Regions from separate parts of the Acidovorax sp. K2F genome, predicted to be linked through region 2. Evidence: predicted binding sites of a transcription regulator. Region 2 holds the regulator's gene; each other region holds the start of a gene.

Region 1 (7,062 bases), on a different contig from region 2:
TTGCCTGGTCGTTGCCATCAGCGACGGCGACACCCTCACTGCCCGCTGCGGACCACCTGGTGCCTACCAGCAGGTGAAGGTGCGCATCGCCGCCATCGATGCGCCCGAGTCGCGGCAAGCGTTCGGGCAGAAGTCGCGGCAGCACTTGGCACAGCTGTGCTTTCGACAACGGGCCACGCTACAACCCGTGGATGAGGACAGTTACGGCCGCATGGTGGCGCAGGTGCGTTGTGGTGGCACCGATGTCGCCACGGCACAGGTGCGCGCGGGCATGGCCTGGGTGTACACGCCCTACGCCAGCCACTACCCGCACCTGGCGCCCTTGCAGCGCTCTGCACAGGCGCAGCATGCGGGCCTGTGGTCCCAGAAGCGGCCTTTGGCGCCCTGGCACTACCGGCACCGGCAACGCCGTTGATTCGCCAGGGAAACGGCGCGCACCACCGCCTCGCTGACGATCCTGTGCGGAAGGCGATCAGTTGCGCAGCAAGGCCAGCACGCCCTGGGGCATCTGGTTGGCCTGCACCACCATGGCGTTTCCAGCCTGCTGCAGGATCTGCTGGCGCGCCAGCGAAGCGGTTTCCACTGCGAAGTCTGTGTCCACCACGCGCGCGCGGCTGGCCGACAGGTTTTCGCTGCTGACCTGCAGGTTGCCGATGGTGGCCTCCAGGCGCGAGGCCTGGGCGCCCAGCACGGCGCGCTGACTGCTCACATAGTCCAGCGCGCGGTCCACCGCCACGATGGCCTGTGCGGGCGACACCGTGACGTCCAGCGTGTTGCGCAGGCCCAGCGCACCCAGGCTGATCACGCCCACCCGCGTCTCCAGCGTCTGGTTGGCGTTGGCGCCGACCTGGAACACTTTGGTGCTCACGGCCCCGGCGTTCTTGGCAATCGTTTCGTACGACTCGGTGAACCCCTCCAGCACATCCTGGCCGGAGCGGCTGCCCATGTTGGGAATGGCGGCCTTGGCATTGCGCGCGGCGCCGCCGTCCACATCCAGCCCGCCGATCGCCCCCGTGTCGTCGTTGTTCAGGTCAAAGGTGCCGATGAACGCGGCGCCATTGGTGGCGAACTGGCTTTTGACATCGGCCGCGTTGGTAAACACGCCGTGCGAGGCATTGGCGATGGCGGTGTCGAGGGTGGCGCCCGGGTTGGCGTTCATGTAGGTCAGCACGTCCTTGACCCCTGTGCCCCCCGCCGCCTTGATGCGGTCATGCATGTAGCGCACCGCCGAATAGCTGGACGAGTAGAACTCGCTGGTGTTCGTGGGGCCATTGATGGCGGCCACCACGCCTGCCGTGGTCACTGCAGCGATGTCGTTCTTGACCCGCTCATCCGCCCCCTGGATGAACTCGGCCGTGCCTTCGATGAACCACAGGTTGCCGGCCTGCAGGTTCTGCCAGTTGGTGCTGCGGGCCATCACGGCGTGCACCATCTCGTGGCCGATGATGCGGTCGTTGTAGTACGGCGCGTTGCCGCCGTTGGGCAGATTGGGGGGCACAAAGTCGGCCATGTCCACCTGCAACACCAGACTCAGTCCCCGGCCGTTGGCGTCATAGCCCGTGTTTTGCACATAGGCAGCCACCCCGCCGGCGCCGTCGGTGTAGCCGGTATAGCGGATGTCGAGCTTGGCACCATCGGCCTTGAGGCCGTAGTAAGTGCGGATGAGCTGTTCGCTGCTTTCCAGCCAGCTGCCCGCGCTGGTCAAGCCGTCGTACACGCCCAGCAGGTTTTCATCGCCCACCACGCTCGCGCTGGAGGTGTCGAACACGTTCATGCCATTGAACTGAGTGGTGCGGCCGGTGCGGTCAATCTCCTGCGCAAGGCGCGAGACCTCTGCCTGAATGGCCTCCCGGTCGGAGGCACTGTTGGTGTCATTGGCCGCCTGCACGGCCAGTTCGCGGATGCGCTGCAGGCTGGCAGCCACGCCCTGCAGGGCGCCCTCGGCCGTCTGCATCAGCGACAAGCCGTCGTTGGCGTTGCGCACCGCCTGGTTCATGCCCCGGACCTGGGAGGTAAAACGCTCCGAGATGGCCAAGCCCGCAGCGTCGTCCTTGGCAGTGTTGATGCGCAGGCCCGAAGACAGGCGCTGCACGGTCGTCGCCAGGTCGCCCAGTGCATTGCCGAGCCGGCGCTGCGCATTCAGCGACATCACATTGGTGTTGATCGTCAACGCCATGGCTCGACCATTGGTCTCCAGGGGGTGAATCGGCGCAGCGCACAGGCGCCACGGGCGGAGCAGGCCTGCTTTTCAGGGCCTCTGTCGTCTTTTCGGCAGGTCGGCAGAGAACCTGAGGTCCGGGCGCACCGCCTGGGCGCCGGGCTTTACCCCGCCTTCACAGCGCGCCCGCGCCGAGGGCGCTAGCATCAGGGTTCTCCCCAGGTCCGCGCAGCCCTGGGCCGCCTCTCTGCTCCCACGCCTTGTCATGCCCGTTCCCGAGCCCACTTCGCCTGTTCCCGCCGCCAGCGACTCCCAGAGCGTCTATCGCCATAACGGTTTTGTCTCCTTTCTGGTCGCCCGCGTGGTGGTCGTCATCGCCACCCAGGTACAGGCGGTGGTGGTGGCCTGGCAGGTGTACGACCTGACGCGGCAGCCGCTGGCGCTGGCCTATGTGGGGCTGGCGCAGTTTCTGCCCATGCTGGCTTTGTTGCTGCCCGCGGGCGACCTGATCGACCGCTTTGACCGCAAGCGCATCCTGGCGATCGCCTGGTCGGTGGGCGGCCTGTGCAGTGCCCTGCTCTGGTGGCTGTCTGGCCACGGCAGCAGCGGGGTGGCGGGCATTTATGCCGTGCTGGTGCTCTATGGCTGCGCCCGCGCGTTCTCGGGCCCGGCCATGCAGAGCCTGTTGCCACAGATCGTGCCCCGTGCACAACTGGCCCAGGCCATCGCCGCCAACAGCATGCTGATGCGTGTGGCCAGCATTGGCGGGCCGCTGCTGGGCGGGCTGCTGTATGCGCTGGGCGGCGGCGAGCTGACCTATGCCATCTGCTGCGCGTGTTTTGTGCTCGGGGTGGCCCTGCTGCTGCGCGTGGTGGTGGCCCATGCCATGGCACCCGGCCCCGCGCAAGGCACGATGTTCGAGCGCTTTGGCGCGGGCATCACCTTCATCCGCACGCGGCCCATCATCCTGGGCACCATCTCGCTGGACCTGTTTGCCGTGCTGCTGGGCGGCGTGGTGGCGCTGCTGCCCATCTATGCGCAAGAGGTGCTGCATGTGGGCCCGGCGGGCCTGGGTGCGCTGCGCAGTGCCATGGCTGTGGGCGAGGTCAGCGCCGGGCTGTACCTGAGCATGCGGCCCTTCAACCGCCAAGTGGGCCGCACCATGTTCATCGCGGTGGCGGTGTTTGGCGTGGCCAACCTGGTGTTTGCGCTGTCCACGCTGTTCTGGGTGTCGTTTGCGGCGCTGCTGGTGGCGGGCGCGGCCGACATGGTGAGCGTGTACATCCGGGGCGCTCTGGTGCAGTTCTCCACGCCCGACACCATGCGCGGGCGGGTGAACGCGGTGAACATGCTGTTCATCGGCTCGTCCAACGAACTGGGCGAATTCCGCGCGGGCACCAGCGCCGCATGGCTGGGCGTGGTGCCCGCCGCCATCGTGGGTGGCCTGTGCACGCTGGGTGTGGTGGGTGGCTGGATGATGGCGTTCCAGACCCTGCGCAAGGTAGACCGTTTTGAGGAGGCCGCACAGGCCACGGGCGCAGCGCCATAGCACCGAGAACCTGTTCTCAGGCGATCATGTCTGGGGGTTTGAAGATACCCCTCGATACATCCTCCCTGGCGTTTGTGTCGCGCAGGTAAAACCGGCCGTGCGGGCTTGCATGCGGGTGGTGGCAGCGGCACCATGCGGACAGCCATTGGCTGGCTGCCCGCGAGGCCCCATGACCCCCACTAACCCACTGCACCTCCACCGCCGCACCCTGCTGCTCGGCCTGGCGGGCTGCGCCGTCTTTGGCGCCCCCCTTGCCACACAAGCCGCGCCCCCCGCAGCCGCAGTGCCCCACACAACAGGCCCGGGCACCTGGAGCGCGGCCGACGAGCCCACCCTGGCCCGCCTGCTGGACCGCGTGACCTGGGGCTGCACCGCCCAGGGCACGCAAGCGCTGGGCGGCTTGGGCATCAGCGCGTATCTGGCTGCGCAACTGCGCCCAGGTGTCCACACCGCACTGCCCCGCGAAGCCCAGGCGCAGATCGACGCCATGGCCATTTCGCGCACCCCCATCGAGGCGCTTGCAGCCGACATGGAAGCCCGCAACCGCGCCGCCAAGGCCCTGCCCACCGAGGACGAGCGCAAGGCCGCGCTCAAGGCCTGGCAGCAGGACATGCGCGCCCTGCAGCAAGAGGCTGCCGCCCGGTTTGTGCTGCGCGCGCTGTATTCGCCCAGCCAGTTGCGCGAGAAGATGACCTGGTTCTGGATGAACCACTTCAACGTGTTTGCAGGCAAGGGCAACCTGCGCGCCCTGGTGGGCGACTACGAAGAGCGTGCGGTGCGCCCCCACGCGCTGGGCCGCTTTCGCGACCTGCTGGGTGCCACCGTGCGCCACCCGGCCATGCTGCGCTATCTGGACAACGCGCAGAACGCCGCAGGCCGCATCAACGAAAACTACGCGCGCGAGCTGATGGAACTGCACACGCTGGGCGTGGACGGTGGCTACAGCCAGCAGGACGTGCAGGAGCTGGCCCGCGTGCTGACCGGCGTGGGCGTGTCGCAGCGGCCGCCGGGCGACGAGCCCCCGCGCATGAGGCCCGCACTGCTTCGCCACTACGTGCGCGAGGGATTGTTTGAATTCAACCCGCAGCGGCATGACTGGGACCCCAAAACACTGCTCGGCCAGCCGCTCCGCGCCCAAGGCCTGGCCGAGGTGGACGAAGCGCTGGACCGCCTGGCCCGTGCGCCTGCCACCGCGCGCTTCATCACCCGCAAGATCGCGCTCTTTCTGGTGGGCGACAACCCGCCCCCTGCACTGCTGCAGACACTGGCCCGTAGCTTTGAGCGCACGGACGGCGACATTGCGGCAGTGCTGGAAACGCTGTTCCACACCCCGGAGTTCCGCGCATCCCTGGGCCAGCGTTTTCGGGACCCGGTGCACTACGCACTGGCGGGCCTGCGCCTGGCCCACGGCGATGCCGTGCTGCCCAGCACCGACCCTGCGCTGGCATGGCTACAACGGCTGGCCGAGCCTTTGTATGGCCGTGTCACGCCCGATGGCTACCCGCTGGACTCCGCGACATGGTCAGGCTCGGGGCAGATGAGCACGCGCTTTGAGATGGCGCAGGCCTTGGGTGCAGGCGCCATGGCCGCCCCACCAGCGAGCGATGACGCGGCACCCCGCGCCGCGCCGCGCGTGCCCCCGGCCCTGGCGCAGACCGCCTACGTGCGTACGCTGGAGCCCACCTGGTCCCCGGCCACGCGCAGCACCCTGGCGCAGGCCACCTCACCGCGCGAATGGAATCTGCTGTTCCTCGCATCCCCTGAGTTCATGCACGGATGAGGAGAGGAGATGGAGTACATCCCCTTGAGTCGCTTCGCGCCTTCCCCCTTCTCTCGAATGGCTTCGCCCTTCGGGAAGGGGGACGCAGCCCGTGCGGCGGGGCGGCCCTTGCACGGCTGCCATGGCTTTGGCCGCGCACGCGCCTGCGCAGCAGCCGATGATGCGTTCGGGCGCCATTGAATAGGTTGAAAGGACAGCCCCATGCTTTGTAGACGACACCTTCTCCAGGCCCTGGGCGCCAGCGCACTCGGCACGGGCCTGGGCGTGCACAGCGCCAGCGTGCTCGCCGCGCCCCGCGCGCAGGACGCGCGCTTTCTGCTTGTATTCTTGCGCGGTGGCTACGACTGCGCCAGCCTGCTCGTGCCCACGGCCAGCAGCTACTACTACGAGACACGGCCCAACATCGCCATCGCTCGGCCGGGGCAGGAGGGCGGCGCCCTGCCCCTCACGCCCGACTGGGGCCTGCACCCAGCACTGGCTGAATCGATGCTGCCGCTTTACCAGCAGCGCCAGCTGGCGTTTGTGCCGTTTGCGGGCACGGACGATCTCTCGCGCAGCCACTTCGACACCCAGGACAGCATCGAGCTGGGCCAGCCCCTGGGCGGGCGGCGCGACTACCGATCGGGTTTTCTGAACCGGCTGGTGGCCGAGCTCAACCCGCGCGCCGACAGTGCCCCGATGGCGCTGCAGCCGATGGCGTTCACCAGCACCCTGCCCCTGGTGCTGCGCGGGGCGGTGGATGTGCCCAACACCGCACTGAGCGCAGGCGCGGGGCGCGGTGGTGTGGATGCGCGGCAGGCTGAACTCATCGCCTCCATGTACCGGGGCACACCGCTGGCCACGCCCGTGAACGAAGGCTTTGCCACCCGCGATGAGGTCGCCCGCACCATGCAGGGCGAGATGGAAGCTGCCAGCCGCAATGCGCTGAGTACCAAGGGCTTTGAGGGCACTGCCCGGCGCATGGCGCGGCTCATGCAGTCGCGCTACCAGCTCGGCTTTGTGGACGTGGGCGGCTGGGACACCCATGTGGGCCAGGGCGCCGCCACCGGCACGCTGGCCAACCGCCTGGAGGAACTGGGCCGTGGCCTGGCAGGCTTTGCCGACGAGATGGGCCCCGCGTGGAAGTCCACCGTGGTGGTGGTCATCAGCGAGTTTGGCCGCACCTTCCGCGAGAACGGCAACCGGGGCACGGACCATGGCCACGGCACGGTGTTCTGGGTGCTGGGCGGCGGGGTCAATGGCGGCCGCATCGCGGGAGAGCAGCAGGCGCTGACCGCCACCACGCTGTTCCAGAACCGCGACTACCCCGTGCTCAACGACTACCGCAGTGTGTTGGGGGGACTGTTCGCCCGCATGTACGGGCTGAACGCGGCGGCCGTGGCGCGGGTGTTTCCGGGGACCCAGGGGGCCGACCTGCGGCTGGTTTAGCCGCGCTGGCGCGCCATATCATTCACTATATTTTTGATAGCTACTCAGGCATATAGCTCTAGCGCTACAGGCGATTTATCCTCAAAATCGCCCGGGCATCACGCGTTGAAGGTACCTGTCAGCAGCTCTGGCAGGCGCTCCACCTTC
Region 2 (7,062 bases):
ACGGCAACCCCCACACCAAGGGCCGAATCCGCCAGAAGCAGCGCGAGATCGCCGACCGGGCCAGCGTAGGCGCCGTCCCTAAGGCCGACTTTGTGGTGATGAACCCCACCCACTACGCCGTGGCCCTCAAATACGACGAGAAGACCATGAGTGCACCCCAGGTCATCTCGCGCGGCACTGACCTCATCGCCATGAAGATCCGCGACGTGGCCAAGGAGCACAACGTGCCCGTGCTGCAGTCGCCCATGCTGGCCCGTGCGCTGTATGCCCATGCCGAGCTGGACCAGGCCATCCCCGCGACGCTCTACACCGCCGTTGCCCAGGTGCTGGCCTATGTGTACCGCCTCAAGGCGGCCCTGCGTGGCGAAGGCCGCATGCCCGACAGCCTGGTGGAGCCTTTCGTGCCGCCTGAACTCGATCCGCTGAACCGCACCACGGTGCAAGGTGCTGCCGTATGAACACCTCCGTAAAGTCTTTGCAGCAATGGGCGGGCACCAATGCCAGCGCCCTCCAGGGCCTGTCGGCACCACTGCTGGTGGTGGCGATTCTGGCGCTGATGGTGCTGCCCATCCCCCCGTGGCTGCTGGATGCATTTTTCACGCTCAACATCGCCGTCGCGCTGATGGTGATGATGGTGGCGGCGTACATGCTGCGTCCGCTGGACTTCGCGGCATTCCCTTCGGTGCTGCTGCTGACCACACTGATGCGCCTGTCGCTGAACGTGGCCTCTACGCGCGTGGTGCTGCTCGAAGGCCACCAGGGCCCTGGCGCAGCGGGTGCAGTGATCGAGGCCTTCGGCCACTTCCTGATCGGCGGCAACTTCGCCGTCGGCCTGATCGTTTTTGCGATCCTCGTGGTGATCAACTTCGTGGTGATCACCAAGGGCGCCGAGCGCATTGCCGAAGTGTCGGCGCGCTTCACCCTGGACGCCATGCCCGGCAAGCAGATGGCGGTGGATGCCGACCTGAACGCCGGCCTGATCGACGAAAAAGAAGCCAAGCGTCGCCGTGCCGAAGTGGCGGAAGAAGCCAACTTCTTCGGCTCCATGGACGGCGCGTCCAAGTTCGTGCGCGGCGACGCCGTGGCGGGCATCCTGATCCTGCTCATCAACATCATTGGCGGCTTCGCCATTGGTGTGTTGCAACACGACCTGTCGGCCAAGCAGGCCGCAGACAGCTACATCCTGCTGGCCATTGGCGATGCGCTGGTGGCGCAGATTCCCGGCCTGCTGATTTCGGTGGCAGCCGCCATGGTGATCTCGCGCGTGGGCAAGGACCACGACATGGGCCGCCAGATCGTTCAGCAGCTGTTCATGTCGCCCCGCGTGCTGGGCGTGACGGCAGGCATCCTGATCCTGCTGGGTTTGATCCCCGGCATGCCGCATGTGGTGTTCCTGACCATGGGCAGCCTGCTGGGCTACGGCGCCTGGATGATGTACGAGCGCCAGAAGGTTCCCCCGGTGGTCGAAGCCCCACCGCCGCCCGCCACCGATGGCGAAGCCACCTGGGACGACTTGCAGCCCGTGGACCTGCTGGGCCTGGAACTGGGATACCGCCTCATCAGCCTGGTGGACAAGAGCCGCCAGGGCGACCTGCTCACCCGCATCAAGGGCGTGCGCCGCAAGTTTGCACAGGAAGTCGGCTTCCTGCCCCCTGCCGTGCACGTACGTGACAACCTCGAACTCAAGCCCAGCGGCTACCGCATCACGCTGCGCGGCGTGGTGGTGGGCGAGGGCGAAGCCTTCCCTGGCATGTTCCTGGCCATCAACCCCGGCGGCATCACCACGCCGCTGATCGGCACGGCCACCACCGACCCTGCCTTTGGCCTGCCAGCACACTGGATCGACGATCGGCAAAAGGAAGCCGCACAAATGGCCGGTTTTACCGTCGTTGATTCCGAAACCGTGATGGCCACCCATTTGTCACACTTGATGCAAGTGCAAGCCGCCAAGCTCCTCAGTCGCACGGAAACGCAGCAACTGGTGGAACACGTGGCCAAGCTGGCCCCCAAGCTCATCGAAGAAGTGGTTCCGAAAATGGTCTCCATCGCAACGTTCCAGAAAGTCCTCCAGCTGCTGCTGGAAGAGTCTGTGCACATCCGCGATATCCGCACCATCATCGAAACGCTGGCCGAGCATGCTGGCGGCGTCTCGGACCCCGTCGAGCTGGCCCGCCGCGTGCGCATTGCGCTCTCGCCCGCCATCGTCCAGCAGATCTACGGCCCCACCCGCGAGCTCAACGTCATTGCCATCGAGCCCGGCCTGGAGCGCCTGCTGGTGCAAGCCCTGGGCAACACGGCAGGCCCCGCGCTCGACCCCGGCGTGGCCGACATCCTCACACAAAAGGCCGCCGAAGTGGCTCTCAAGCAGGAAGAGATGGGCCTGCCCGCCTGCCTGCTGGTTCCCGACCAGATCCGCAATGCCATCTCCCGCCTGGTGCGCCGCGTAGCGCCCCGCCTGCAGGTGCTGGCACACAGTGAAATTCCAGAGACCCACACCATCCGTATTGGGCCGATCCTTAAAGGTGCATCAGCATGAACATCAAACGCTTTACCGCCCCCACCTCCCGGGAGGCTCTGGCCAAGGCGCGCATGGCCTTTGGCGACGGCACGCTGATTCTGTCCAACCGCCCCACGGCCAACGGCGTGGAAGTGGTGGCCACGGCCGAGGACACGCTGTCGGCTCTGGACGGTGGTGTGCCCACCGCTTCGTCCAATCCGCCCCTGCTGGCGCCCAGCACTGCGCGCAGCACCCCACAGCACGCCAGCCAATCGGCAGCAGCGTCGGGCCTGGGCCGCAACCCGGTCGAGGAAGACACCGAACAGCTGGCCATGAGCACGCTGTCGTTCCAGGACTATGTGCGCGAACGCATGCTGCGCCGCCGCCACGAGGCACTGAATGGTCCCTCGGAACCCCAGACACTGTCTGAACGCAGCCGCGACCAGGAACCAGAACGTGAACGCATGCCCGCGCCCTCGGTGGCGCGCCACAACCCGCTGCGCACCATCCCGATGGACATGCCGCCCGAGCCACCGCGCCGCCGGCAGGAAGCTCCCAGCGCCCACCTGATCCAGTCGAACAACCAGCAGAGCGTGATGAACGAGCTTCACGCGATGAAAGAGCTGATCGAAGACCGCTTCAACACGCTGGCCTGGCTGGGGCAGGCGCGCCAGAACCCGATCCAGTCCAACCTGATGCTGAAGATGATCCGTGCCGGATACTCCCCGTCGCTGGCCCGCGCCGTGCTCGAACGCATGCCCGAAGACCTGTCGGCGGGCGAATCGGTGCGCTGGCTGATGGAGGTGCTGGAACGCAACCTCAAGACCGACCAGACCGATCCCCCTCTTTATGAACAGGGCGGCATCTTCGCCATGGTGGGCTCTACGGGTGTGGGCAAGACCACCACCACCGCCAAGCTGGCTGCCATGTGCGCCCGCATCCACGGCCCCGGCAGTGTGGGGCTGATCACACTGGACACCTACCGTGTGGGCGCGCACGAACAACTGCGCACTTACGGGCGCATGCTGGGCATCGTGGCCCACCTGGCACACGACCGCGCCGCGCTGCAAGACCTGCTGGGTCTGCTCAGCGGCAAAAAAATGGTGTTGATCGACACCACCGGCGTGGCTCCCCGCGACCCCCGCAAGCGCGACATGCTGGATGTGTTGGACCTGCCCCATGTGAACCGCCTGCTGGTGCTCAACGCCGGCTGCCATGGCGACACGCTGGATGACGTACTGACCGCCTTCAAGACCGACGGCTCGCAACAGGCCATCCTGTCCAAGGTGGACGAGGCCGTGAAGCTGGGCCCCGCCATCGACGCACTGATCCGCCACCAGATGGTGCTGCGCGGCGTGACCAACGGCCAGCGCGTGCCCGAGGACTGGGAGCGTGCCAACGCCCACCAGCTCATCAGCGCCTCCATGCGGTCGCCGGCGAAGTCGGCTTTCGACCCCAAGGCCACGGACCTGAACTTCTTCTTCTCGCACTCTCCTGACACCGTGACGGAGGGGGGGCTGGTCGATGCTTGATCTGGGTTTTCACCAGGCGGCCAGCCTGCACAGCCTCACCCCGCAGGCAGAGCTGCGGCTGCTGGCAGTCGCCAGCCAGGGCAACACGGCGAGCGGCCTGGAAACGCTATGGCAGATCTGCGCCAGCCTGCAGCGGCTGGGCTATCCGGTGGTGGTACTCGACGGCACGGCGCAGGAGTCCGACGACAGCCCCGGGCTGCTGCACCTGCTGCAACATGCAACGTGGAATGACGGCGCCAGCCTGAACCTGGGCGCCACCGCATCCTCCCTCGCCGTGATTCCAGCGGCCAAGGGGCTGCAGCACCTGAGCCGCAAGGCCAGCGGCAGCACACGCTCGCCCATGGAGAGCTTGCTGCCCTGCTTCAGGACTTACGGCCTCATGGTGATTCACGCACCAGCCTCCACCCTGGGGCCCCTGCTCACCCACACGGCCACGGTGCCGCTGGTGGTCATGGGCAGTGGCGCAGCGGGCGTGATGACCAGCTACAAGAGCCTCAAGCAGATTGCGCTACACACTGGCTTGCCCTGCATGGTGGCCGCTTTGCTGCACGGCAACACCGCCGCCGAACGCCGCAAGGCCCAGTCCCAGCTGATGACCTTGCAGGCATGTGCCGAGCGCCATCTGGGCGGCCCGATACGAACCACCACCATTGCCACTCAGAACCCCCAGGAGCTTCAGCGCCTGGCCTTGCAACTGCTGGAAAATGCGGGCACTATGAACGGAGCGCTGGCTGCGCTGACACCCAGCAACTTGACAGGCATGCCTGCGCATTTTGTCCGGAGCCACTGACCAGAGCCTGTGATGCACCTCTACGTACGCACGTTGACCCGAAACGCTTCCCACGGTCTGGCAAGTTGCTGGCCCCGGGCGGCGGAAAAAGATCGGGTGATGGCCCCCCAAAGCGGCTCCAGAACAAGATCGCATACCCGCCCTACCAGTGCATAACACCCTCTCTATGTACACCGCCAAAGGCCAGCTTGATCGCGATGCCATGATCCGCCAGCATGTACCGCTGGTCCGGAGGATTGCGCACCACATGATCGCCAAGCTGCCTCCCAATGTCGAGCTGGATGACTTGATCCAGGTCGGCATGATGGGGCTGGCCGAAGCCCTGTCGCGCTACGAAGTGGCACAGGGCGTGCAGTTTGAAACCTTTGCCACCCAGCGTATCCGGGGCGCCATGCTCGACGAGCTGCGCGAGGGCGACTGGATGAGCCGCAGCTCGCGCAAGAGCCAGAAAGACATTGAACACGCTGTGCACCGGCTGGAGCAAAAGCTGGGACGCAGCCCGCTGGAGTCCGAAATAGCCAGCGAAATGGGCATGAGCCTGGCGGACTACCAGAATCTGCTGGGCAAGGTCCGGGGTACCCAGCTGGTGTACCTCGAAGACATGACGCATGGCAACGACGACGAGGATGGGTTTCTGGACCGCCACGTTGCCGACAGTGCAGCCGACCCGGTGGAGCTGCTGCGTGATCAACGGCTCAAGACGTCACTGGTCAACGCCATCAAAACCCTGCCGGAGCGCGAGCAGCACATCATGGGCATGTACTACGAACATGACATGAACCTCAAGGAAATTGCCGCCGTGCTGGGCGTCACCGAGTCGCGCGTGTGCCAGCTGCACAGCCAGTCCATTGCCCGGCTGCGGGCCAAGATGCGCGCGCACTGAGCGCCCCCACCGGCGAACACCAGGCGCCGCGCAGGTCGTTGCGCAGGGCCATAGGGTTACGGGCCGCCGCTTTTCGCGACCGGGCCCACAACCCCTTCAGAACAATGGATGCCGCTCAGCCTGCAGAGCGGTAGATGCGCGCCACACCCGGCGCGGCTCCGCGCGCCCCCAGGCCATTGCCATAAGTAGCCGCCGCATTGGGGGGCAACAGGCCAGCGGCTTGGCGGTCCGTGCTGGCAGCAAGCCGGGCCAGGCTTTCACGGTGCAGGATCAGCATGCTGCGGATCGCATCCGCGCGCTTTTGCAGCGACGCTGGCAAGGGCAACCCCCGCGCGGCCGCCTGCTCCAGCGCACGCGAAAAATCGGCCGCTGCATCACGCAAGGCCGTGCTGTTTTTTTCCAGGGAGGTGGGGTCGGCCGCGAGAAGTGCGGCGGAGACTTTTTCGATCAGCTGCTCAACAGCCGAGAGAGATTCTTCCAGAGACATGGCGCATTGTGCGATGGATTGCGCCCGGTAGCAAAACGCCGGTCAACCCCGCGAGCGGGACAGGATCTCCTGGGCGTTGGACAACAGCTTGTCGGCGATGGCTTCGGCGTCGACCGAGAATTCGCCCTTTTCGATGGCAGCGCGCACTGCCTTGACCTTGCCTGCGTCAAAATCTGCCGTGCTGCGGGTGGCAGGGCTGAGCGCCCGGGCCGCGGTGGACACAGTGACAGGCACACCGGCGGATGACGCCATCAGTGCGTCCTTCGTGGCTCCTTCAGCAGCGCTGGCTGGGGCCTTGGCTTGCTTGGCAAGCCCCGTCGGCGGCAACCCGCCCGGCAGTTCCGGTGTTTGACCTATCTTCATCGCTCTCTCCACCACCCCGTTGGATGTGGGGCATCAGTAGCAATGTTTTCGACCCATTTGGCCCGGACTTTAGCCATTTATTACCGGGGCGTCATCACAGAGTGACATCCACTGTCCCAGAATCATTCACAGTTCCACTTACGATTCGGCCATTCTCCATGCGCACGCGCACAGTCTGTCCGGCAGAGCCTGCGGTCAACGCCTGGCCCGCAGAACTGACCGCATAGCCTGGCCCCTGGGCCACCACTTTCACCTGGGCACCGGCCTTGAACAGCAAGGGGGCACGCACCATGGCCTGGCGCACCGCCTGCCCCGCCACCAGTTGGCGGGCCGCGGTCTGCCCTACCCACAGCTCGGGATTGGCCATGACGGGAGAGGAATCGGCCGCCCAGTCCACTTCGGCCTCTGTGGCGTCATTGGCCGTCAACACGGCACCGGGCGCCACATTGTTGGTCAACACCCAGGCTGGGCCAAACGCCTTGATGGTGACGGGCAAAAACACGTTCCATG
Region 3 (7,062 bases), on a different contig from region 2:
CTCAATATAAATGGTTTGTGACGGGGGCGTGACCGGCGAAGAATGGGGGCAAGACTTTTCGAGATGAACGCGCCATGACGATTGCCGAACCCCAAGCTGCCATCAATGCCTTGCTGGCCACCCGCCTGCGCAACGCCCAGCCCGCCCTCTGGACCAACCCGGCGCGGCAGGCACAGCCCGCCGCCGCGCTGCCTGCACTGGGCAGAACCATTAGTCTGGATGATACGCACGCAGCGGCTGCACGCCTGGCCCGTTTTGCCGGGCTGCTGGCGCAGGTGTTCCCCGAGCTCGCCGCCACCGGAGGCGTGGTGGAGTCGCCCCTGCTGCCCGCTACGGCGCTGCAGCCCGCATTGGGCATGGCCGAGGGGCAAGGCCGACTGTTCATCAAGGCCGACCACAGCCTGCCCGTCGCTGGCTCCATCAAGGCCCGGGGTGGCATGCACGAGGTGCTGGAGTTCGCCGAGGGGCTGGCGCTGCAGCACGGCCTGGTGCAGCCCGGCGGCGACTACCGCGCGCTGGCGACGCCGCAGGCGCGCGAGGTGCTGGGCCGCTACCAAGTGGCGGTGGGCTCCACGGGCAACCTGGGCATGAGCATTGGTGTGGTGGCGTCTGCCCTGGGTTTTCAGGCCACGGTGCACATGTCGGCCGATGCCAAGGAATGGAAGAAAGACCGCCTGCGCCAGCGTGGCGTGCAGGTGGTGGAACACGCGGGCGACTACGAACGCGCCGTGGCCGCAGGCCGTGCCGAGGCGGCCAGCAACCCCCAGTGCCACTTTGTGGACGACGAGCAATCGTTCTCGCTGCTGCTGGGCTACAGCGCAGCGGCGCTGCACCTGCAAAAGCAACTGGCCGAGCAGGGCGTGGCGGTGGATGCCGAGCACCCGCTCATCGTGTACCTGCCCTGCGGTGTGGGCGGTGCGCCTGCAGGCATCACCTTTGGCCTGCGGCAGGTGCTGGGGCCGCATGTGCACTGTTTTTTTGCCGAGCCGGTGCAGTCGCCTTGCTTCATGGTGCAAATGATGGCCGATGCAACGCAAGGTGTGGGGCAGCACCCTTCGGTCTACGACTGGGGCCTGACCAACCGCACCGAGGCCGATGGCTTGGCGGTGCCGCGCGCGTCGCTGTTGGCGGCCGAACTGATGCGTCCGCTGCTGTCGGGCGTGTTCACGGTGGCCGACGACACTTTGTTTGCGCAGCTGGTGCGGGTGCTGGATGCCCTGGGCGAGCGCATCGAGCCCTCGGCTGCCGCAGGCTTCAGCGGCCCGGCCATGTTGACGGGTACCACGGCCGGGCAGGCCTGGCTGCGCAGCACGGGCATTGAGGCCGTGCTGCACCAGGCCACCCACCTGGTGTGGACCACGGGCGGCCTGCTGGTGCCCGATGCGCAGTACCAGGGCTTTGTGCAGCGCGGGCGGGCCGTGCTGGCTGCGCAGGCCTGATGGCCCGCCACCTTCTTTCCTTTTTTTTCTTTTCACTTTTTTTATCTGGAGCCACGCCATGAACCGCAAGCAACTGCTTTTGTCTGCCGTCCTTTGTGCCGCCCTGGGGGCCACTGCGTGGACTCCGGCCATGGCGCAGGAGGCTGCGTTCCCCACCAAGCCGATCACGCTGGTGATTCCGTTCCCGCCCGGTGGCGCCACTGATGTGCTGGGGCGGCTGATTGGCAAGAAGCTGGGTGACAAGCTGGGCCAGAGCGTGGTGATCGACAACCGCGCGGGGGCGGGCACGGTGATCGGTGCGACGTCGGTGGCGCGGGCGGCGCCGGATGGCTACACGCTGCTCATGAGTTCGGGCACCACCTTCACCGTCAACCCCGCCGTGCGCGCCAAGCTTCCGTACGACCCGGTCAAGAGCTTTGAGCCCATTGGCATCACGGGCCGCACGGGGTTGATTCTGCTGGCCAACAAGGATGTGCCTGCCAGCGACCTGAAGCAGTTCGTTGCCCTGGTGAAGGCGGCGCCCGACAAGTATTCGTATGGCTCGTTCGGCACTGGCACCACCTCGCAGTTTGCAGGCGAGATGTTCTTCCACGCGGCGGGTCTCAAGATCCAGCATGTGCCCTACAAGGGCAGTGCACCTGCAATGACCGACCTGCTCGGCGGGCAGATCCCGTTCACGGTGGATACCGTGTCGGCCGCGCTGCCGCAGCTCAAGGACGGCAAGATCAAAGCCATTGCGGTGACCTCTGGCAAACGCTCGGCCCTGCTGCCTAAGGTGCCTACGCTGGCAGAGAGTGGCTACCCCGGCCTGGAGATGGACACCTGGCTGGCCATGGTGGCGCCCCGTGGCCTGCCGCCGGCCGTGAAGTCCCGCCTGGAGCTGGCGCTGGCCCAGGTGGTGTCGGACCCCGAAACGCGTGACAAGATGATCGCGGTGGGGTTCGAGCCGTCCTATGCTTCGTCCAAGGTGTTGGCCGAGCTGATCGACAAGGAGCTGCCGCTGATGCGCGCCATTGCACAGCGCGCAGCCATCACCGCAGACTGAACCCGTGTGACCAGAACAAGGAGACAAGCCCGAGATGACCACAACAAGCCCCCAAGCCCTGGTTGAGCTGACCGCCAACGAGCTGCGCCATCACATCGGCACGCGCGAGATTTCGCCGGTGGAGCTGCTCGACGCCTGCATCGCCCGCATCGAGGCGGTGAACCCGCATGTGAATGCCGTCACTGCCACCTGCTACGACCGCGCCCGCACCGAGGCCAAAGCGGCCGAGCAAGCCGCGCTGCGCGGCGAACCACTGGGCCTGCTGCATGGCCTGCCCATGGGCGTGAAGGACCTGGAGGCCACTGCGGGCTTGCTGACCACCTATGGATCGCAGATCTACCGTGAGCACATTCCGGCCGAGGACAACGTGCTGGTGGCGCGCTTGCGCGCTGCGGGCGCCATCGTCACGGGCAAGACCAACATCCCCGAGATGGGGGCGGGCGCGAATTCGCGCAACACCGTGTGGGGCGCTACGGGCAATCCGTTCAACCCCAACCTGAACGCCGGGGGTTCTTCAGGCGGCTCGGCCGTTGCGCTGGCTTGCGACATGCTGCCGGTGTGTACGGGCTCGGACACGGGTGGGTCGCTGCGCATTCCTGCATCCATCTGCGGGGTGGTGGGCTTCAGGCCATCGCCCGGCGTGGTGCCCAGCTCGCGCAAGCTGCTGGGCTGGACGCCGATTTCCGTGGTCGGCCCCATGGGCCGGACGGTGGAAGAGGCCTGCCTGCAGCTGGCCGCATCGGCGGGCATGTCGCCCGGCGACCCGCTGAGCTACCCGCTGGACCCGATGAGTTTCTTGCTGCCTGAAACCGTGGACCTGAGCCGCCTGCGAGTGGCCTACACCGAGGACTTTGGTGCCTGCGCTGTGGACAACGGCATCCGCGCCGTGTTCCGCCGCAAGGTACAGGCCATGAAGCACCTGTTTGCGCGTTGCGACGCCATCGACATCGACCTGGGCGATGTGCACCGCTGCTTTGACGTGCTGCGCGCCGAGGCCTTTGTGGCCAGCACGCGCGAGGCCTACGAGCGCGACCCCGCCACCCTGGGCCCCAACACCCGCGCCAACTACGAAATGGGCGCCGCCATGACGCTGCTCGACAGCGCCTGGGCGCAGGCCGAGCAGACACGCATCCTGGCGCGGTTCCAGAAGCTGTACGAAGAGTACGACGTGATCCTGGCGCCCACTACCCCGGTGTCGCCGTTTGCGTGGACCGAGCTTTTCGCCAGCCGTATCAACAGCGAGCCGCAGGCCAACTACTACCGATGGCTGGCGCTGACTTATGTGACCACGCTCACCACCCACCCGGCGCTGAGCCTGCCCTGTGGGCTGGACGACGCCGGGATGCCGTTTGGCCTGCAGATCGTGGGCCGCTTCCGTGCCGACCGCCACACGCTGGGCGTGGGGCATGCGCTGGAGCAGGCGTTCAAGGGCATTGCCGGGCTGGCGCGCCCACGCCCTGACATGGCCAAGCTGATGCAGACGCGCGCCGAACCCGCGCTGACCTCCATCGTGACCGTGGCACCCGACCCCCGCGATGCCCGCAGCCTGCCGCGTGACGACCGTGCGGCATCGGCAGCGCAGGTGTCGGCCGTTTGAGCAGGAGGAGCAGATGCAAACCGTAGACACCATCGTCGTCGGCGCAGGCATTGCCGGGGCCTCCGTGGCCTGGCAACTGGTGCAGCCCGGAGCCGCGGGGCAGGGCGCCAGAGTGCTGCTGCTGGAGCGCGAATCGCAGCCCGGCTACCACACCACCGGCCGCTCGGCCGCGCTGTACATGGCGACCTATGGCACGCCCAACATCCAGGCGCTGACGCGGGCGAGCCGCGCGTTTTACGACGCGCCGCCGGCGGAGTTTGGCGCTGACCCCATCCTCTCACCCCGGGGCGTGGTCTATGTGGCCGGGCCGGACCAGCTGGACCTGCTGAAGCAGACCTACGACGAAGCGCACGCCACCTCGCCCAATGTGCAATGGGTGGACAAGGCTGAGCTGCTGGCGATGCTGCCCTGCCTCAAACCCGAGGCTGTGGCAGCCGGCATGAGCGAGCCCGAGGCGGCCGACATTGATGTGAACGCCCTGCACCAGGGCTACCTGCGCGGCCTGCGCCAGCGCGGCGGCCAGGTGCTGACGAACGCCGAGGTCATGGCTGTGCGCCGCGAGGGTGATGTATGGCAAGTGACGCTGGCCGATGGGCGGGTGTTTGCTGCCCCCACCATCGTCAATGCTGCGGGCGCCTGGGCCGATGTGGTGGCGGGCCTGGCCGGTGTGCCACCCATCGGGCTGGAGCCGCGCCGCCGCACGGCATTCACCTTCCCGGTGCCCGAGGGCATGGATGCCACCCACTGGCCAGCCGTGATTGGCATCGACGAGAGCTTTTACTTCAAGCCCGATGCGGGGCAATTGCTGGGCTCACCGGCCAATGCCGACCCCACACATCCGCACGATGTGGTGCCGGAAGAGCTCGACGTGGCCACCGGGATTTATCACATCGAGGAAATGACCCGCTTCCAGATCCGCCGGCCGTCGCACACCTGGGCCGGGCTGCGCTCCTTCGTGTCGGATGGCGACATGGTGATCGGCTGGGACAACCACGTGCCCGGCTTCTTCTGGCTGGCCGGGCAGGGCGGATACGGGATTCAGAGCGCGGCGGGCGCCTCGTTGCTGGCGCGGCAACTGTTGCAGGGCGAGCCGCTGGCCGGGGAGCTGGTGCGCGAGGGCGTGGGGGTGGAAGGGCTGTCGCCTGCGCGGTTGCGCTGAGGCGCCCAGACGGGAGGGGCTCCGCCTATCAGGCGAAGGTGTTGACGTTGGTACCCAGCGCGCCGCTGGTGGCCAGCTGGGGTTGGGGCATGGACTGCTGCATGGCGTCGATCATGGTGGCGGCCGATACCGCCTGCATATCCAGCGCCTTTTTCAGTACCACCATGTTCAAGGCGTCCGACGTCTTGGCGCTGGCCAGGTTGGTAGCGGTGTTGACGATGCTGTTGGTCAGGGCGACGTCCATGGTGACTCCTCGGGGCAATGGAGGGTTATCGGCGCGGCAGAACGCGGCTTGAGCGTTGTTACATGTTCAGCGGTCGTGGACCTGCCCTGTAGTGCTCCGCCTAGTCCAGCGCGGGTACCCCAAGGGCTGGGCAGGCGGCCAGGTCGGAGGCGTGGGTGTGTGGCAGCTGGCGGGCTGCGTCGCGCAAGGCGGTGCGCAGGCCTTCTTCCAGCGTGGGGTGATAGAAGGGCATGCCCAAGAGGTCGTGCACTGTCAGTTGCTGCTGCACGGCCAAGGCCAGCAGGTGCGCCAGGTGCTCGCCGTCAGGGGTGCACAGCTCGGCGCCCAGCAGGCGACCACTGGCATGGTCCGCATAGACGCACAGGCGTCCATGGTTGCGCTGGGCGGTGCGGGCACGGCCCTGGTTTGTGTAGCTGGCGGTGCCGGTGACGGTGCTGTGCGCGTCCATGTCGGCCACGCGCGGTCCCACCACGGCCACGTTGGGGTCGGCGAACACGATGGACAGCAAGGTGCGGCGTCGAAAGCGCGTGGGATTGGGGGCCAGGGCGTTCAGGCCTGCAATATGGCCTTCATCGGCCGCCTCGTGCAACAACGGGGTGTGGGTGTTGGCGTCACCCGCCAGAAACACCGGCAAATTGCCAATTTGCTGGGTTTGTGGGTCTACGGTGGGCAGGCCGCGCGCATCCAGCGGTACGCCCAGTGTCTCCAGGCCAAGGTGCTCAATGTTGGGCACCCGGCCCATGGCAGCGATGACCTGGTCCACTACCACGCGGTTGGCGCCGCTGGCGACTTCAATGCCTCCGGGCACTTCGCGCAGCTGCGCCTCGGCGCCCATGTGCAGCACCATGTCCTGCTTGAGCAGGGCCGCCAGCTCGGCATTCAGCGTTGGGTCGCTCAAGCCAGCCAGCGTGTGGCCAGTGGTGAACGCAGCCACCTGCAGGCCCAGCCGCGCGAGCGCTTGCGACAGCTCCACCCCAATCGGGCCCATGCCGATCACGGCAATGCGGGGGCCTAGGGTTGGTTGTTCGAACAAGGTGTCGGTGGTGAGCATGCGGTCGCCAAACGCCAGCCATGCCTCGGGCACACGGGGGCGTGATCCCGTGGCGATGATGATGCTGCGCGTGGCGTAAGCCGTGCCATCAATGTCCACCGAACGCGGCCCCAGCAGCGTGGCGCGCCCTGACACCTGGTTGCTGCCCAGTTCATTGGTGGCTTTGAGGGCGCCCGCCACGAAGTCGTCGCGCAGTGCGCGCACGCGCTGGAGCACGGAAGGCAGGTCGGCGGTCAATGCACTGGCGCCCCGAAGGCCAAATGCTTCAAAGGTGTGGCGACGGTGAAAAGCGTTGGCCGCCTCGATCAGCGCTTTGGACGGCATGCAGCCCACGCGGGCGCAGGTAGTGCCCCAGGGGCCTTCATTGACAATGAGGTAGCGGTCGGTGCGCTTACGCACTTCACGCAGCGCGGCCAGGCCCGCCGTGCCTGCGCCAATGATGATGGTGTCGAGCGGTTGGGCCATGGGGCTTTCTCGGAGTCTGAAAACCCGGAGTGTGACGCGCGAGCCGCCGCAACGTTGTAGGC

What was found. Region 2 encodes FliA, which starts transcription of late flagellar genes. Its sites were predicted from a motif close to CTAAAGTTTNNNNNNNNNNNGCCGNTA; they were not measured.
Positions count from the first base shown of each region.
Region 1: a site for FliA is predicted at 2,267-2,293, ahead of N4G42_RS16920 (flagellinolysin). Genes of this name have one in related genera too.
Region 3: a site for FliA is predicted at 5,511-5,537, ahead of N4G42_RS11045 (putative motility protein). Genes of this name have one in related genera too.

Region 1 is NZ_JAOBSQ010000044.1:18,522-25,583, forward strand. Features, by position in the region: gene N4G42_RS16915 (thermonuclease family protein) at 1-415, shown strand, start outside; gene N4G42_RS16920 (flagellinolysin) at 473-2,176, opposite strand; gene N4G42_RS16925 (MFS transporter) at 2,424-3,707, shown strand; gene N4G42_RS16930 (DUF1800 domain-containing protein) at 3,877-5,487, shown strand; gene N4G42_RS16935 (DUF1501 domain-containing protein) at 5,689-6,915, shown strand; gene N4G42_RS16940 (DHH family phosphoesterase) at 7,014-7,062, opposite strand, start outside.
Region 2 is NZ_JAOBSQ010000055.1:19,333-26,394, forward strand. Features, by position in the region: gene N4G42_RS21420 (flagellar biosynthesis protein FlhB) at 1-458, shown strand, start outside; gene flhA (flagellar biosynthesis protein FlhA) at 455-2,536, shown strand; gene flhF (flagellar biosynthesis protein FlhF) at 2,533-4,029, shown strand; gene N4G42_RS21435 (hypothetical protein) at 4,022-4,819, shown strand; gene N4G42_RS21440 (RNA polymerase sigma factor FliA) at 4,986-5,702, shown strand; gene N4G42_RS21445 (hypothetical protein) at 5,818-6,189, opposite strand; gene flgM (flagellar biosynthesis anti-sigma factor FlgM) at 6,232-6,552, opposite strand; gene flgA (flagellar basal body P-ring formation chaperone FlgA) at 6,647-7,062, opposite strand, start outside.
Region 3 is NZ_JAOBSQ010000032.1:78,883-85,944, forward strand. Features, by position in the region: gene N4G42_RS11025 (D-serine ammonia-lyase) at 75-1,439, shown strand; gene N4G42_RS11030 (Bug family tripartite tricarboxylate transporter substrate binding protein) at 1,498-2,484, shown strand; gene N4G42_RS11035 (amidase) at 2,519-4,081, shown strand; gene N4G42_RS11040 (NAD(P)/FAD-dependent oxidoreductase) at 4,095-5,240, shown strand; gene N4G42_RS11045 (putative motility protein) at 5,269-5,484, opposite strand; gene N4G42_RS11050 (dihydrolipoyl dehydrogenase) at 5,585-7,000, opposite strand.